DNA from 4 places in the Shewanella sp. 10N.286.48.B5 genome. Region 1 is predicted to be linked to each of the others. Evidence: predicted binding sites of a transcription regulator. Region 1 holds the regulator's gene; each other region holds the start of a gene.
The links. The regulator sigma-54, encoded in region 1, starts transcription at its own class of promoters, with help from an activator protein. The targets are predictions, from matches to a motif close to GTTGGCACGNNNNTNGNNT.
Positions count from the first base shown of each region.

Region 2: a site for sigma-54 is predicted at 2,238-2,256, ahead of BCU57_RS12600 (LiaF domain-containing protein). Genes of this name have one in related genera too.
Region 3: a site for sigma-54 is predicted at 2,274-2,292, ahead of BCU57_RS13340 (formate/nitrite transporter family protein). Genes of this name have one in related genera too.
Region 4: a site for sigma-54 is predicted at 2,563-2,581, ahead of flgB (flagellar basal body rod protein FlgB). Genes of this name have one in related genera too.

Region 1 covers NZ_MCVG02000002.1:328,812-333,064, forward strand. Annotated here, with positions in the region: gene lptA (lipopolysaccharide transport periplasmic protein LptA) at 1-189, shown strand, start outside; gene lptB (LPS export ABC transporter ATP-binding protein) at 189-920, shown strand; gene BCU57_RS16335 (RNA polymerase factor sigma-54) at 1,055-2,539, shown strand; gene hpf (ribosome hibernation promoting factor) at 2,563-2,850, shown strand; gene ptsN (PTS IIA-like nitrogen regulatory protein PtsN) at 2,853-3,296, shown strand; gene rapZ (RNase adapter RapZ) at 3,293-4,141, shown strand; gene BCU57_RS16355 (HPr family phosphocarrier protein) at 4,167-4,253, shown strand, end outside.
Region 2 covers NZ_MCVG02000001.1:2,923,433-2,927,685, reverse strand. Annotated here, with positions in the region: gene BCU57_RS12605 (M1 family metallopeptidase) at 1-1,089, opposite strand, end outside; gene BCU57_RS12600 (LiaF domain-containing protein) at 1,501-2,157, opposite strand; gene BCU57_RS12595 (nitroreductase family protein) at 2,559-3,218, shown strand; gene BCU57_RS12590 (patatin-like phospholipase family protein) at 3,932-4,253, opposite strand, start outside.
Region 3 covers NZ_MCVG02000001.1:3,112,515-3,116,767, forward strand. Annotated here, with positions in the region: gene putA (bifunctional proline dehydrogenase/L-glutamate gamma-semialdehyde dehydrogenase PutA) at 1-1,198, shown strand, start outside; gene BCU57_RS13340 (formate/nitrite transporter family protein) at 1,401-2,237, opposite strand; gene BCU57_RS13345 (cation diffusion facilitator family transporter) at 2,557-3,447, opposite strand; gene BCU57_RS13350 (LysR family transcriptional regulator) at 3,756-4,253, opposite strand, start outside.
Region 4 covers NZ_MCVG02000001.1:433,017-437,269, forward strand. Annotated here, with positions in the region: gene flgA (flagellar basal body P-ring formation chaperone FlgA) at 1-250, opposite strand, end outside; gene BCU57_RS01855 (chemotaxis protein CheV) at 570-1,490, shown strand; gene BCU57_RS01860 (CheR family methyltransferase) at 1,632-2,471, shown strand; gene flgB (flagellar basal body rod protein FlgB) at 2,615-3,013, shown strand; gene flgC (flagellar basal body rod protein FlgC) at 3,016-3,432, shown strand; gene flgD (flagellar hook assembly protein FlgD) at 3,457-4,253, shown strand, end outside.

The sequences.
Region 1 (4,253 bases):
AAAGATGAGCAACCACATTTACCAGACAGCGCTAAACCCGGTGATGACACGCCACCAGCTATAATTGAAAACAACAATTTATCTGCTGTAGAGGCTGTGAACTCAACTGAAACACCCGAAGTAACTGAATCACTTAACGCTGAGGCGCAGGCGACATTGTCAGCCCCAGCAGCTGAGCAAAATGACTAATGACCCAAATTACGTTAACCGCTGAAAATCTCGCTAAGAGTTATAAAAGTCGCCAGGTAGTAAAAGATGTCAGCCTGACGGTAAAAACCGGCCAAATTGTTGGCTTACTTGGCCCTAATGGCGCGGGTAAAACCACCACCTTTTATATGGTCGTAGGCCTAGTCAAAAGTGATAAGGGCCGCATTCTGATCGATGAAGATGATTTAACCGCAGATCCAATGCATTTGCGCGCCCGAAAAGGCATTGGCTACTTACCTCAAGAAGCCAGTATTTTTCGTAAGCTCACAGTACACGATAATATAATGGCAGTGCTTCAAACTCGCAAAAGCTTATCAAATGAGCAGCGCATTGAAGAACTGGAACATTTATTAGAAGAATTTAACATAACTCATATCCGTGATAGCCAAGGTATGGCGTTATCGGGAGGCGAGCGTCGCCGAGTTGAAATTGCACGCGCATTAGCGGCAAATCCTAAGTTTATTTTATTAGATGAACCTTTTGCAGGGGTAGATCCTATCTCAGTAATCGACATCAAGAAAATTATTCAACAACTTAAAAGCCGTGGTTTAGGGGTGCTAATTACCGACCATAATGTCCGTGAAACACTTGATGTGTGTGAGCGAGCATATATTGTGAGTCACGGAAACTTGATTGCTGAAGGAACACCTGCTGAGATCTTAGTCAATCAGCAAGTTAGGTCGGTATACTTAGGTGAACAATTCAAGCTATAGTTAGCACTATTCAGTTTTTAGTATGGCATTCGCGGCCAACAACAAACCTTAATCTAGTCTATTTTTCTAGGATCATAAACTAGCGCCCACACTGTTCGTCGCGATGATGTAATTCAATTAGGGACAAGCGGTACATGAAAGCCTCACTCCAACTCAAAATGGGTCAACACTTAACCATGACCCCACAGTTGCAACAAGCGATTCGCTTATTGCAACTTTCCTCATTGGAGCTACAGCAAGAAATTCAACAAGCACTTGATTCAAACCCGCTATTAGAGCTTGAAGACGAATTCACTAAAGCCAAAGAGCCCGTAAAAGAAAACGCCCTGCAAACTGACACCGATTTTAGTGATAATAGCCAAGTCACCATAGAAAAAGACACCTCAACGGTTGATACCACTGAATCGCTCACTAAAGATTCTATGCCTGAAGAACTCCCTATGGATACCACATGGGATGAGGTGTATACCGCCTCGCCTACTTCTGGCTCTGGCGCAGTATCGAGCGGTAATGATATGCCGTTTCAAGGCGAAACCAGTGAAGGCTTGTATGAGCATCTTGAATGGCAAAAAAACCTCACTCCCTTTTCTGAAAATGACTTAGTGATTGCAACCGCCATTATTGATGCCATTGATGAGCGCGGTTACCTCACCCAGAGCGTTGAAGACATTTTGCAATCCTTAGGCACTGACGATATCGAACTCGATGAAGTTGAAGCTGTACTTAAACGGGTACAACACTTCGATCCCGTCGGCATTGCAGCGCGAGATTTAAGTGAGTGTCTATTAATTCAATTAGGCCAATACCCTAATGAAATTCCTTGCATAGATAATGTTAAGTTACTGATTAAAGATCATCTTGATTTAATCGCCGGTCGTGACTTTAGGTTACTGATGCGTAAAACCAAGCTTAAAGAAGATGATTTACGTGAAGCCATTGAATTTATTCAAACGCTCAATCCACGTCCAGGCTTGCAAATTACCCCCATTAAAGATGAGTACGTCATTCCTGATGTTACTGTACTTAAAAAGAATGGTCGCTGGGTGGTCGAGCTAAATCCCGATAACATGCCTAAAATTGGCGTTAATCAGCAATATGCAGCTATGGCCAAAGGCGGTTCAAGCCAAGCTGACAGCCAATTTATTCGTGGTCATTTACAAGAAGCTAAATGGTTTATCAAAAGCATCGATAGCCGTAATGAAACCTTACTAAAAGTGGCTAACTGTATCGTACAATTTCAGCAAGGTTTCTTTGAGTTCGGTGAAGAAGCCATGAAGCCGATGGTGCTCAATGATATTGCTGAAGCGGTTGAAATGCACGAGTCGACCATTTCGCGGGTCACGACCCAAAAATACATGCATACCCCCCGTGGACTTTTTGAACTAAAATATTTTTTCTCAAGCCATGTAAGTACCGATGATGGTGGAGAATGCTCTTCTACAGCAATTCGCGCATTTATTAAAAAGCTCGTAGCTGCAGAAAACCCGAAAAAGCCTCTTAGTGATAGTAAAATGGCGACACTATTGGCTGAACAAGGGATTAACGTTGCTCGACGTACGATAGCCAAATATCGAGAGGCAATGCTCATCCCTCCCTCAAACCAACGCAAAAGCTTATAACTTTTGTTATTGGAGGATGACCTATGCAAATTAACCTGACTGGAAACCATATTGAAATAACTCAATCTTTACGGGAATACGTGCAAACAAAATTTTCAAAGCTTGAACGACACTTCGAACAGATCAATAATGTTCACGTTGTGCTCGATGTTCAAAAGCTACAACAGATTGCCGAAGCCAAACTGCACCTAAAAGGCGGTGAAGTGTTTGCTGTATCGCGTAACGCTGATATGTATGTGGCAATAGACGCCCTGATAGATAAGCTAGACCGTCAGGTAATTAAACATAAAGAGAAACTCACTAAGCATTAACGATGGAACTTCGTACCATCCTGCAGCCGGCGTGCACTACCTGTGCCACTCCGGGCAGTAAGAAAAAGGTACTGGAATTAATCAGCAATTTAATGGCTGCCCAGTACCCAACCCTTTCTTCACAGGCTATTTTTGAAAGTCTAATAGCGCGTGAAAAAATGGGCAGTACAGGTATAGGAAATGGCATAGCAATTCCACATGGGCGCTTAGATAATATCGAAGAACCCATTGCTATTTTAATCAAATGCGAAGAGCCAATCGCCTTTGATGCCATAGACAAGCAACCTGTAGATATTTTATTTGCGCTTCTTGTACCTGCAGATCAGTGCCAGCAACACCTAAGCACATTATCTAGCATGGCAGAGAAACTCAGTGATAAATTGATACTTAAACGACTTCGAAAGAGTCATGACGCTACAGAACTTTATCAGGTTATTACTGCATGAAACTTGTCATCGTATCGGGACGTTCAGGTTCAGGAAAATCAGTCGCACTGAGAGTGCTTGAAGATTTAGGTTATTACTGTGTTGATAACCTGCCACTGCCACTGATTGGCAGCCTGCTTGAACAGCTTAAAGATAGTAACGAGCTTGTCGCCATTAGCGTCGATGTGCGTAATATCGAAGAGCAAGGCAAAGTACTCAAAGAGCAAATTGCTTTACTGTCTGACGATACCTGCATTACCAGTTTCTTTTTAAACGCCAACGATAAAGTGTTACTGAAGCGTTTTAGTGAGACCCGCCGATTACACCCACTGTCTAAGAATCAAATTTCGTTACAAGAAGCCATTAAGCTTGAGGGGCGGTTACTCGAACCCATAGCCAAAATGGTTGATCACTATATCGACACCTCGCAAACTAATATCTACGAATTGAGCGATCATGTTCGGCAAATCTTGCTAGGCAGTGTTGATAAAGAATTAGTGGTACATTTTGAGTCATTTGGCTTTAAGCATGGCATGCCGGCTGAAGCAGACTTTATGTTTGATGTGCGCTTTTTACCGAATCCGCACTGGGAGCTTGAGTTAAGGCCCTACACAGGCCTAGATGCGCCCGTGCAAGAGTTCTTAGAGCGACAGCCTTTGGTGAATAAGTTTATCTGGCAAATTGAAAACCTTTTTGACACTTGGATGCCACATTTAGAGCGTAATAACCGCAGCTACCTGACCATTGCCATTGGTTGTACTGGCGGTCAGCACCGTTCGGTTTATATTGCCGATCAGCTCGCTAAACGTTTCAACAACTCTAAGCACAAAGTCAGCGCCCGCCATAGAGAGCTTGGCATTGAATAAGCTAACCACAACGCCAGCCAAAACGGTGGCCTATTCAAAGCAAATTACCATCAGTAACAAGCTAGGCTTGCATGCGCGAGCGGCGACTAAATTGGCAATTTTAGCTACCGAG
Region 2 (4,253 bases), on a different contig from region 1:
TAATGCTAAGTTAGATTCAAATTCTGGGTGAATTTGCTCGGTCACTTTCGCAGCCATCCAGCTGGCAAAAGCTTCGTTTAACCATAGGTCATTCCACCATTGCATGGTCACTAGGTTACCGTACCATTGGTGTGCTAGCTCGTGGGCAATAATTGAAACGGCAGTTTTTTTGCTATTTTGGCTGGCGGTTTGCTCATCAACTAACAAAATATCTTCACGATAAGTGACTAAGCCTGCGTTTTCCATCGCCCCAAAAGGAAACTCAGGTACGGCAACGCTATCAAGCTTTTGATAAGGGTAATCGACCCCAAAATAATCTTCTAATGCACTAAGCACTAACGGCATTTGCTCGGCTGCATATTTGGCTAGCTCGATTTTCCCCTTAGTGGTTATTACGCGCCCTGGGACTTTCATGCCTGTGACTTCAATTTCTTCAAATTGACCCACAGCATAAGCAACAAGGTAAGAGGATATTGGCTTGGTTTGAGCAAATACGTGAGTTGTCAGGCCATCTTTGGTTGCAACTGAAAGCTCTGGGGTATTGCTGTAAACCTTTTCAGTACTTGGGGCTGTGATGGTGACTTGAAAAGGGATTTTATATTCTGGTTCATCAAAGCTTGGAAAACTGCGGCGCGCATCACTCATTTCAAACTGGGTAAATAAGTAGGGCAGGCCGCCATCAATGGTTTTATACAGGCCGACAGATTGACGGTTATAAGGAGCTGTGAAATCCATTGAGAAAGAATATGCACCAGGTTCGATAGTATGTGGGCAGTTAAACAAAACCACCCCAGTATCTTGCATGATTACATCTAGTTGGCAGTCTTTGTTGTTAGCTGATTTGGCATCTAACTGGATATTGCTAGCAGTGTATTCTAAGCCGTTAAGTTGTAATTGCTTAGTGGCTTCAAGCACTTCAATTTGAATGGCTGTGCTGCCTGAGAAGTTATCTTTTACTGGATCTAAGTTGAGCTTAATACTTTGTGATAGTGGCTTGGCGACTTTACTTAGCACGTATTCATTGGCTAAGGCGTCGGTACTTCCCACAAATGAGAGCGTAACTAGCCCTGCAGTGACGATTCGATACATGTTATTTCCTGTTGTTTTAATTATCATTCCATGATGTTTAATGGCATTGATTAGGATTGAGTGACTATTAGCGTTTTTATTGATAATGATTGTATTCATAACGCTTGTATTGGAACCATTGCATTGATGATTCTATAGGGTCATTTAAAGCTGATGCTGATTATAACAAGTTAACAGCTAAGCGGTAACTTACGAGCATCATTTAAGTTGGGGTTGTTGTAACAATTGATGACTTGCTTAGAGTATTTAGTGTGATTACTTAGAGTAGCGCTTGATTGAAGCATCATCTAATCCCAGCTTGGCGATTGCTAGGTATTGAGTTACTTATGGCTTAGAGCTGATTTAATGGCCGAAATAAGGCAAATATTATCGTTGAGGTTTGCCTTATATTCGGATCTTGTGTTCTTAGTATCAAAAGTAGTTTTTAGTATCAAATGCCGATTTTAAATTATTAGCAAACTCGATAAATTTCTCTTTAATGGTGCGCTTGATAGACACCTCCAGCGAGCCCAAAATAACCTTACCCTCAATGGTGATGACAGGAGCTTGGCGGGTTGCGATAGAAGGCGCTTTGTTTTCAATGCTACTGACGAGCCCGTAAGTTTTACACACCACATTAATGCCTTCAGGAACATAGATACTGCTACTGCCCAAAAAGCAATTAATCTCAATGGTGACATGTTGATGCTGAAAAATGGCATCACTAAAGTCCAGAGTGGTTTCGCCAATAATATTATTAACCTTAATAACCTTTGGCACCACCCATTGGCCGCTACGTTCACTGTTACCTAATATGCTGGTTAAGCGCATATCTTCAGTGGCAGTTTTGCTGCCATAGTTTGGCGCAAACTGGTGGTCTTTTTGCTGACTATAGTCAGTATCAGCGGTTAAGGTTAGGTCTGCGACCAGTGCGACGATCTCTTGATGAACACTTGAGTTCATTGCCTCATCAAGGCGTCTTTCAAAGGCTTCAGCAGAGATAATGCCGTGGCTATAATTGACAATTAACTGATCGATAACTTGTTCTCTGACTTGCTCAATAGGGCGATCTTCTAAAATCACGGCCATAATGTCACTCCTTGGACTTTATAGTACATAGTGACTCAGATTTTAGTCACTAGGGTAGATGTTGTATTTAAGTTAAATTAAAGCAATATGCAGGCCAGTTTAAAGATGCTGTATAAAAACAGTGCTTTATCATTCTTGCAGCATTGCGTTATCGTTTTTAACCTTTATAAATGCAAATGATATAGTGAAAGTAGCCAGCTGAATTAGTCAAAATAACCAGTGAACAGCCATGGGTTTGTCATTTTTTCTACGTATAGTTACGCTATAGAGCCATCTGCACCCGCTATTACGGATTTTTTATGGTTTAAAAGCTCCATAAAGATTGGTGTCTAGCACTCTTTTTTTCTCAATGGAAAAGCCTAAAATGCACCGCATCGGCATCACCTATGAGGAAAATCATTATGTCACACCCAATTATTGCAGATTTGAATAAACGTTATACTGTGAAAAAGTATGATTCAAGTAAGCGTATTTCAGCAGCGGATATGGACGTAGTGAAACAAGCGATTCGTTTAACTGCTTCTTCTATTAACTCACAGCCGTGGAAATTTATCGTATTAGAAACTGATGTGGCAAAACAACGTTTTCATGAAACGTTTGCCAATATGCACCAGTTTAATCAGCCTCATGCTACTGAAGCCTCCCATGTGATTTTATTTGCCCATAACCCTAAGTTCACTAAAGATGACTACAGAAAAGTTGTTGATGTTGAAGTGTCGTCAGGTCATTTACCGGCAGACATGTATGACAACATGCTAAATGGTGCTTTTGGTTTTGCAGAGCAAAATACTGATGACAGTGGTTTTAATGGCCATTGGACTAAAGCGCAAACCTATATTGCTATTGGTAATACCTTGCATACGCTAGCTCGTTTAGGGATTGCTTCTACATCGATGGAAGGTGTTGATCCAAGCTTAATTGGTGAAATTTTTAAAGAAGAGTTAGATGGTTACGTTTGTGAGTTTGCGCTAGCAATGGGTTATCACAAAGAGGGTGAAGATTATAACTTTGGTTTACCTAAATCGCGTTTACCTGAACAAGATGTCATCACTGTTTTATAAACTATATTTGGTCGTTTAAATTATAGCTTGTAACACCTTTCTAATTGATTATTCTGTCCCTGTTATTAAAGCCCATCATGTACTCATGATGGGCTTTTTTGTGTTGAGTATTTTTAAAAGATTAAATCAGCAGCTTAGTCTCCATTTTAAACAGTCACTATTTCACAGGAAGGTGGAAAATTTTAGGTTCGGCTTTAATAAGCCCTAAATGACTGATAATGCTGCAATGTAACCCGTCACATTAACGTTGAGCATGAGTTAAACCTTTATAGGGACTGACTTTAACTGGAATACTGATGAAATTGAGTAGCCTCTGCAAGGTGCTATTCATACGTGTCATGCCATGAACCGCTGGCGCTGAAACGATATTATGAAGAATGGAATGTATTTGATGGGAGGCATGAATATTGATGGATGAATGCAGCTGCTTTGGTTGATAGTAATATCATTAAGGCATTGCGCAATCGCTAACAACAGACAGTATTAAGAAGAGGAATTACTTAGCTGCAGCTTATTGATAAAGCCGCCATTATGTTCAGTGTTTCAAGTCGTTCTCAACATGGTAAGTTATTCCAAAAAGTGTAGAGTCATAACTAAAGCGACTAAAAATGCTGATAAAATGGTAAAAAGGTGGGATTAATAATGACGTATTAGCTTGATTTTACTCTCCCAGTAATGGCTTGGGAGAGTCGTGAAAGTAAACTATAACTTCTTTAATAAGGAACTTGGTTTTGCCATAAATTGTTGTTTACCGCCTTGTCATAGCCGTTTTGGTATAAGGCTTCCATGTACTGCTGATCAAACATTTTCTTGGTGGCAGGTTCTGCATCAAACTTGTCGTCAATATAAGTGAATGACAAATCGTAGTTATTTACTTCGCTGTAATACAGCATTCGATATAAATCACCTCTAGCTTGTTGAATCGTCATACTTTTCAAACTGCGATTCAGTAGTTCAAGGCCTTTATCATGTAGGGAAATATAAGGTGATTTTAATACCCCGTTACGGATAACGTGAATATTAGTTGGTTGCTGA
Region 3 (4,253 bases), on a different contig from region 1:
CCGTGAAGCAGTAGATTTTTGTCGCTACTATGCTATTCAAGCCAAGAAAATGATGGCGGCGCCAACTTTGCTTCCTGGGCCGACGGGTGAATTAAATGAACTATTCATTCAAGGCCGCGGCATCTTTGTTTGTATTAGCCCTTGGAACTTCCCATTAGCGATTTTCTTGGGCCAAGTTACTGCGGCGCTAGCTGCTGGTAATACCGTGATTGCCAAACCCGCTGAGCAAACTTCATTAGTAGGTTACCGCGCAGTGCAATTAGCTCATGAAGCAGGCATTCCTGTCGATGTACTGCAGTTCTTACCAGGCACTGGCGCTACTGTTGGCGCAGCGATCACCGCTGATGAACGTATTGGCGGTGTGTGCTTTACTGGTTCAACCGGCACTGCTAAATTGATTAACCGCACATTAGCTAATCGTGAAGGTGCTATCATTCCGCTCATCGCTGAAACTGGCGGTCAAAATGCGATGATAGTTGACTCGACCTCACAAGCAGAACAAGTGGTTGCAGATGTGGTTTCATCGTCGTTTACCAGTGCAGGCCAGCGCTGCTCGGCATTGCGAGTGCTGTTCTTACAAGAAGATATTGCCGATCGCGTATTAGATGTAATGCAAGGCGCGATGGAAGAGCTCAGTATTGGTAACCCAAGCTTTGTTCAAACTGACGTTGGCCCTGTGATTGATGCCACTGCAAAAGCGAACCTAAATGCCCATATTGATCATATCTCGCAAGTTGGTAAGTTAATTAAGAAAATCGACTTACCCGCAGGCACTGAAAATGGCCACTTTGTGTCGCCAACAGCGGTAGAAATTGATTCAATTAAAGTGCTTGAGAAAGAACATTTCGGGCCAATTTTGCACGTTATTCGTTATAAAGCCGCTAATTTAGCCGCGGTTATTGACGAGATAAACAGCACCGGCTTTGGTCTTACTTTAGGAATTCATAGCCGCAATGAAGGCCATGCGTTAAATCTTGCAGACAAGGTTGATGTGGGTAACGTCTATATTAATCGTAACCAAATTGGCGCAGTAGTGGGTGTACAGCCTTTTGGCGGTCAAGGTTTATCAGGTACTGGCCCCAAAGCAGGCGGACCACACTACCTTACTCGTTTTATTACTGAAAAAACCCGCACCAACAATATTACTGCCATTGGCGGTAACGCGACGTTATTGTCCCTTGGTGATGCTGAAGACTAATAATTAGCAGGTTTGAAACCATAAAAATGCCCGCAGCTGCGGGCATTTTTTTGTTCAAGCTATTTTATTTAGGTTAATAGTGTTCAAGCTAATAGTATTTACCGATAAAACCATCAACGGCTTACCATTAATTAAGTAAGCAGGTATCACTTGAATCGCCATAACAAAGCCCAATCGAGACAAGGATAGGCCTTAGCACTGCTTATAAAGCTAAGCTTTCTTTTTCAGCAGCAGTTTTACGCTCAGGGCTTGTCTTAACATGGGTTAAGTACAAAGGTAAGCCCACGAGTAAAAAGCCGCCGACTAAATTACCTAATGCCGTTGGAATTTCATTCCACAATAGGTAGTCGCTAACAGTAAAGTCACCGCCCATGATCATTGAAAATGGAAATAGGAACATATTAACGATTGAATGCTCAAAACCCATAAAGAAGAACAGCATCACAGGCATCCACATTGCAGCCATTTTGCCGCTCACTGAGGTTGAGATCATAGCGCCTACCACTCCCATAGACACCATCCAGTTACACAACATGCCGCGAATAAAAATAGTAAACCAGCCTGCCACGCCATGCTCTTGATACCCTAACGTACGTGACTCACCAATTGAGCTCACTTTAGCCGCTAATACTCCACCGTCAGTGTTGTAACCATAAGTCAGGATATAGGATGCAAAAAATGCCACGGTTAACGCGCCGGCAAAATTCCCCACAAACACTAACCCCCAATTCCTAAAAAGTTGCTCCCAGGTACATCCCGGTCGCTTGTTAAGGACAGCTAAAGGCACTAAGGTAAATACACCTGTCAGCAAATCAAACTTCATCAGATACAGCATAATAAACCCAACCGGGAATAATAATGATCCGACTAACAAGCTACCTGTTTTCACGATAACGGTAATGGCAAAAAAAGCGGCAAGTCCCAGTATCGCGCCAGCCATAAATGCCCTAACTAATGTATCTCGTGTCGACATGAAGATTTTTTGCTCCCCAGCATCTACCATCTTGGTAGCAAACTCCTTTGGCTCGATATATGACATAGTCCATTCCCTATAGTTATGTAGTTGACTGCTAATAAGCCAACTTCATACCAAGGTTGATAAATGCTTATAAATCAACGCACTAATCTAATTAGATTTTTTGAAAATGGTTGTAAGTAGTGCAAGCTGCACCTAGATAGCGCAAAAAAGCCATTATTGAAAGGCCGTATTTAGCATCAAGTTTGTCTCGCTAAATGAAGCGTAATGAGCAAGTTAGTGGTTGTTGCGGCGGATAAGTGAGTCTTCGTTAAGACTCAAATGGTACCAATAATCGAATATGGTTATTGTAGTGACTAGCAATAGCTTGATGACTAAATGGTTAAATGGCAATATTCATTTTAAGCTCTAACTTGTATGGCAGCGCTGATAACTTTTGCTTGAGATTTTGCTGAAATACTTTGATATCACCGGTCTTTATAATTGACTCTTCACTAGGTACGACATTGATATCAATTCTAAGCTCATTTCCCACTTTGACGACACTGCCTAAATGCAGGGTTTCTTGGCTATCAACTTCTTTCATGCCTTTGGATACTTCTGCAATCAGTTCTTGTTGTGGTGCCATTTGCAATAACTCTTTGACCGCTTGACTCACCATAGAAAAAGGAACTTTCAAAAAGTAAGCTGAAATTAATATCATCATGAGTGGATCGGCATAACCTGCATATTGAGCCAGCGAAGTTTGCGTTAAGCCCCATGCGATAACAAACCCCAGCGTAATAGCCATGCTGAGCAAAGTATCCATCTGCCACTGCTTAGTTTCTGCTTCAATTAACCCTGAGTGCGACTCGCGGCTCATTTGGGTTATTTTCCACCAAGCAAAACCACAACCAAGGGTATTTACCAGCCCAAAAACACTCGCTACACCAATGTCTAACGGCTTGACACCTTGTATTAAACTATCGATTGCGCCGAACAGTGAATAAATCACTAGGCACATAATCACCACACCTTTGATCGCAATAACAATAGGTTCAAACATCGCCTTACCATTGGGGAAACGCTTATCTTTCGGGGAATGGATAAGCTTAGCGGCGAGCAGTGACAAAATAGTTAACAGCAAACTAATTAACGAGTATAAACCATCAAAGGCTATGACTAAGGAACCCAATATCAGCCCAACCGCCAAGCCGCCTACAGCAAACATCAGCGCAAATACTGAAGACAGTATCAACACTTTTTGCTCTATTGCTTGAGATGGCACACACATATGAATTCCTCATAAAATTAATCATTTACCCGTATAGGTAATTGAGTACAGTTTGGCATTCTGTATTAAATCAGCAATGACAAACTCAACGTCTGTGAGGTTATTTTGATAGTAATATTATTATAGCAAGGCTATTCAATGACTTAGTTTAGCAACCATCTGTCAATTATATTGACAGTGAGTGCTTGGCATGAATCCGAAATAACACGAATAAGCTAATACAAAGGTGATAGCTGGTTATTGAAATGGACCAGTTGAACAGTTTGATTTAATGACCCATCGAGGATGGGCTTATCATGAACACAAGATTAAAAAGCAAATAGATAGTCATTTAACTGATCGGCTAACCAGTTTGTCGCGGGATGCTCATTAAGGCCACTTGCTGCAAACATGCAATAGTCTTCCTGCAATAAACCGTAAGTATGCTTAATCACCGCAATGGATTGCTGCCTCAATAAATGTTTAATCAAGGGCTCAGGCATTACACCCCAAGCATCTTCAGTTTGAATGGAGCTAAGAATGTAATCAAAACTTGAAAAACCAATATAGTTACGGGAAAAAGGCTGTAATTCAGGATTGGACTTTTCATTTAAATATACCATTGATGCTTGCATGGCGCTGCGCAAGTCTTCATCTGACACTCGGCGTTTTGCTGCCAAGGGGTGGTCATGACGGCACACTGACATCATGCGAATTTTACCTAAAGGATGTGATGTCACCATGGCACTATCAGTGCTTTCATAGTCAATTCCAAAAGCAAAATTAACTTGCTCAGTTTCAACTAAATTGGCCAGATCGCCGGTGGA
Region 4 (4,253 bases), on a different contig from region 1:
GGCTAATTTCGCGGTCACTGGCCATTTCAACACTAATGGGTGGCAAACATCTTGGCGGTGTTAATCGGCCATCAAGATTTTGCGGGCTAATGTTGATCACCGCATTGGGCTTTTTAGCAATTTTTTTTGCTACTACCTCTTTAGCTAATTCAGTAATGGTCGATAGAGAGTAAGTTATGGTGGCATCTTCACTGGCGTTAACCGGTAAAGATAAAAAAATAATGATCAATAGTAGAATGTTTTTCTTCATAATATTCTAACTAGCTTGATTGGCCAGGTTACCTCTAAACTTCAATTTTAATTAGCAATGATAAGGCTAAACATTCTCAATGTTATCTTTGTCAGAAGTTTGACTTTTTTCATTGAAATCGTCGCTTAAATGCGATGTGACCACAATCAAGCAAAAACTATGCCTATAGCTAAATTTAAGCGCTAAACCAGCAAATTGGCATAAATTACTGTGTTACAATTTGCGAAAATGGTTTTACTGTCGCTTTAAAACACTGATTAACAGTGAACTCTAATAATAAATCCCACTAGGGAAAGCATTCATAAAACAAGGCAGGGTTATGTCGAGCATTCTTGATTCAGTTAATAAACGTACCCAACTGGTAGGCCAAAATAGACTGGAGTTACTGCTTTTTAAACTTAATGGTCGCCAACGTTTCGGTATCAACGTTTTTAAAGTAAAAGAAGTATTACAGTGTCCGCCACTGACAAAGTTACCCCGTTTAAGCCCAATGATTAAAGGCATTGCTCATATTCGGGGCTCGACTATTTCAGTGATTGATTTAAGTGCGGCAACTGGTGGCCGTCCGTTGGCATCGACTGAAAATTGCTTCATCATTATTGCTGAGTATAACCGCAGTATTCAGGGCTTTTTGGTTAGCTCAGTAGAGCGCATTATTAATATGAATTGGGAATCAATTATGCCACCGCCACAAGGGGCTGGGCGCAACTCTTATTTAACTGCAGTAACCGAAATCGAAGGTGAATTGGTTGAGATTTTAGATGTTGAAAAAATTCTTGATGAAATATCACCAGTAAAAACGGAATTAAGCCAAGCTGCCAGTGATGCTATTACCATTGATAAAGAGCAGCATTACCATATTATGGTGATTGATGACTCTGCAGTTGCTCGTAAGCAAATTATCCGTTCATTATCGTCATTGAACCTGCAAATTGACACCGCTATTGATGGTAAAGATGCCTTAGAGAAATTAAAAGCGATTGCCACTGAGATGGATAATGTTGCCGATGAAATTCCACTGATTATTTCAGACATTGAAATGCCAGAAATGGATGGCTATACCTTAACGGCGGAAATTCGCGACGATCCAAAACTTAAAGATATTAAAGTGGTGCTGCATACTTCATTAAGTGGCGTGTTTAATCAGGCCATGGTTGAAAAGGTCGGCGCAAACGACTTTATCGCTAAGTTTAATCCCGATGAGTTAGCGTCAGCGGTCAACAAACATCTCATTTTATAATAATTCAATCGAAAACCTAGGGCTGATGATTCACCATAGGTTGTAGATTTCACGTTTGTTACCAAGTGCTCGGTAACCAAACAAAGCGGCGGCTTTAGATTGCAAACAATGTAAAGCGCCTCTTTAAAATAGGATGTAAAAGTGCCGAACAAATCACTTGCTGAAGCAGAATATAATCAGTTTAAGCTTTTTTTAGAGCAACACAGTGGCATTGTATTAGGTGACAACAAGCAATATTTAGTAAAAAGTCGCTTAGCGCCTTTAATGGGCAAGCATGATTTGCCCTCATTATCGGAAGTGGTTAAGCGCTCAATGAAGCCAATGGAGCGGCATTTACGGGCGGAAGTGATTGACGCTATGACCACAAATGAAACTCTGTGGTTTAGAGACAAATACCCGTTTGAATTACTTCATGATGCTTTATTACCTGAATATAGCCGCTTAGGTCGGCCGTTAAAAATATGGTCAGCCGCTTGCTCGTCAGGGCAGGAGCCCTATTCATTGGCAATGACTATTTTAGAGTATCAGCAGCGTAAGCCGGGGGCATTGCCTGGTAGCGTGACGATCCAAGCCACCGATTTATCACCTTCAATGCTAGCGCGTTGTAAAAAGGCCGAATATGACAGCTTAGCCTTAGCCCGTGGGCTATCAGATGAGCGAAAGCGACAATTTTTTGATCCAATGCCGTCAGGTCATATGAAAGTGAAAGATAATGTTCAGCGGTTAGTGAATTTTAGAAGTCATAACCTGCTTGAAAGTTATAGCTTATTGGGTAAGTTCGATATTATCTTTTGTCGTAATGTGTTGATTTATTTTTCTCCAGAGGCAAAAGCTAAAATTTTGCGGCAATTTGCTGCCGCCCTTAATCCCAATGGGATTTTATTTTTAGGGGCGTCAGAATCTATCTCAGGTTTAAGTGATGAATTTACGATGGTGCGTTGTAACCCAGGGATTTACTATCAAAAGAAAAATATATTGTAAGTTTATGAATTAATATGTTTTTAGTTAATAAAATGCCGACTTACGTCGGCATTTTTCATTTTTATCCTTTCTCATATTAAAACCGCAATATTTTGGCATAAGGTTTGCTTTGTTAGTGACAGTTAGCTGATGGAGGCAATTTTATGGCGATTAATTTTGAAAATGGTTTAGGGGTACATCAATACTCGTTGGGCATACGTGCTCAAAGGGCTGAAGTGCTATCTAGTAATATCGCCAATGCCAATACCCCGGGTTACAAAGCCCGTGATGTAGACTTTGCCTCTGCCATGAATAGCGCCCGCTCTCATCAGCAAGGGCTGCAAATGAGTCAAACAACTGACAAGCACTTTGACCTTAAAGCGTTAAGCCAAGAGCATGTGCAGTTTCGGGTGCCAAATCAGCCAGACACAGGTGACGGTAATACGGTGGATATGCAAGAAGAGCAATCTGCATTTATGCAAAACTCTTTGGAATATCAAATGTCACTGGGCTTTCTTGAAAGTAAGTTTTCTGGCATGCGTAAAGCCATTAGAGGTGATTAATTATGAGTCTTTTTAATATTTTTAATGTGTCAGGCTCGGGTATGTCTGCGCAATCGGTGCGCTTAAATACCACCGCCAGTAATATTGCTAATGCCAACACAGTATCAAGCAGTGTCGGTGAGACCTATAGAGCTCGTCATCCTATTTTTGAGGCTGAAATGGCCAAAGCCAGTCATCAGCAAAATAGTTCTCATAGTGTCAGTGTTAAAGGCGTTGTAGAAAGCGATAAACCGTTATTAAAAGAATTCTCACCTAATCATCCAATGGCTGATAACGATGGGTTTATTTATAAACCCAATGTCAATGTGATGGAAGAAATGGCCGATATGATTTCTGCTTCTCGGTCATATCAAATGAATGTTCAAGTGGCTGATGCCGCCAAATCAATGTTGCAGCAAACGCTTCGTATGGGTAAGTAATATGAATTTAGTTGGAGGTAAACAATGAGCCTCGTTAATCCTTACAGTAGTCAGTCATTACCGCAGTTGCAGACGTCTACCACGGCTTCCACCGTCTCCACTAATTCAGTGGCGACAAACTCACAAACTACACAGGTATCAGACAGTAGCTTTTTAGATAGCCTAACCGCTGCGCAATCAGCTAGCACCACCGAAACCGGAGAAGCTAAAAGCCAAGAGCTAACCCAATCGGATTTCTTTGCGCTTTTGAGTCAACAGCTGTCAATGCAGGACCCGTTTAAACCTGTTGAAAACGATCAGATGATCGCACAAATGGCGTCCTTCGCGACCGTTGATGGTATTGCCAACTTAAATGCTGAAATTTTGAATTTGAACAGTGTGATGAGCTCAAGTCAGGCATTACAAGCCTCGGGCTTAGTGGGGCAAAAGGTGCTCATTCCATCAGATATTGGCCATGTCTCAGAAGAAAACCCAGTCATTAACGGTGTCATTAGTACGCCACAGCCAATCGATACCATTACCGTCACCATTGAAGACGAGTCAGGCCAAGTGATTAAAACCTTTGAGGTTGATGGCTCTGCAGGCGGCAACATTGATGTCAGCTGGGATGGCCTTGATAAAGATGGCGAACCCGTAGAAGAAGGCATGTATGCCATTAAAGCTAACGGTAAAGTTGATGGCAACGCCGAAGATTTAGCGGTTTCAACTTATGCCCATGTCACTAGTGTGTCTTTAGGCAGTGTCGCCAGCGGTCCGATCCTTAACCTCAGAGGCCTAGGTGGTATTCAATTGTCTGATGTACTGGCAGTGGCAGAAAGTTA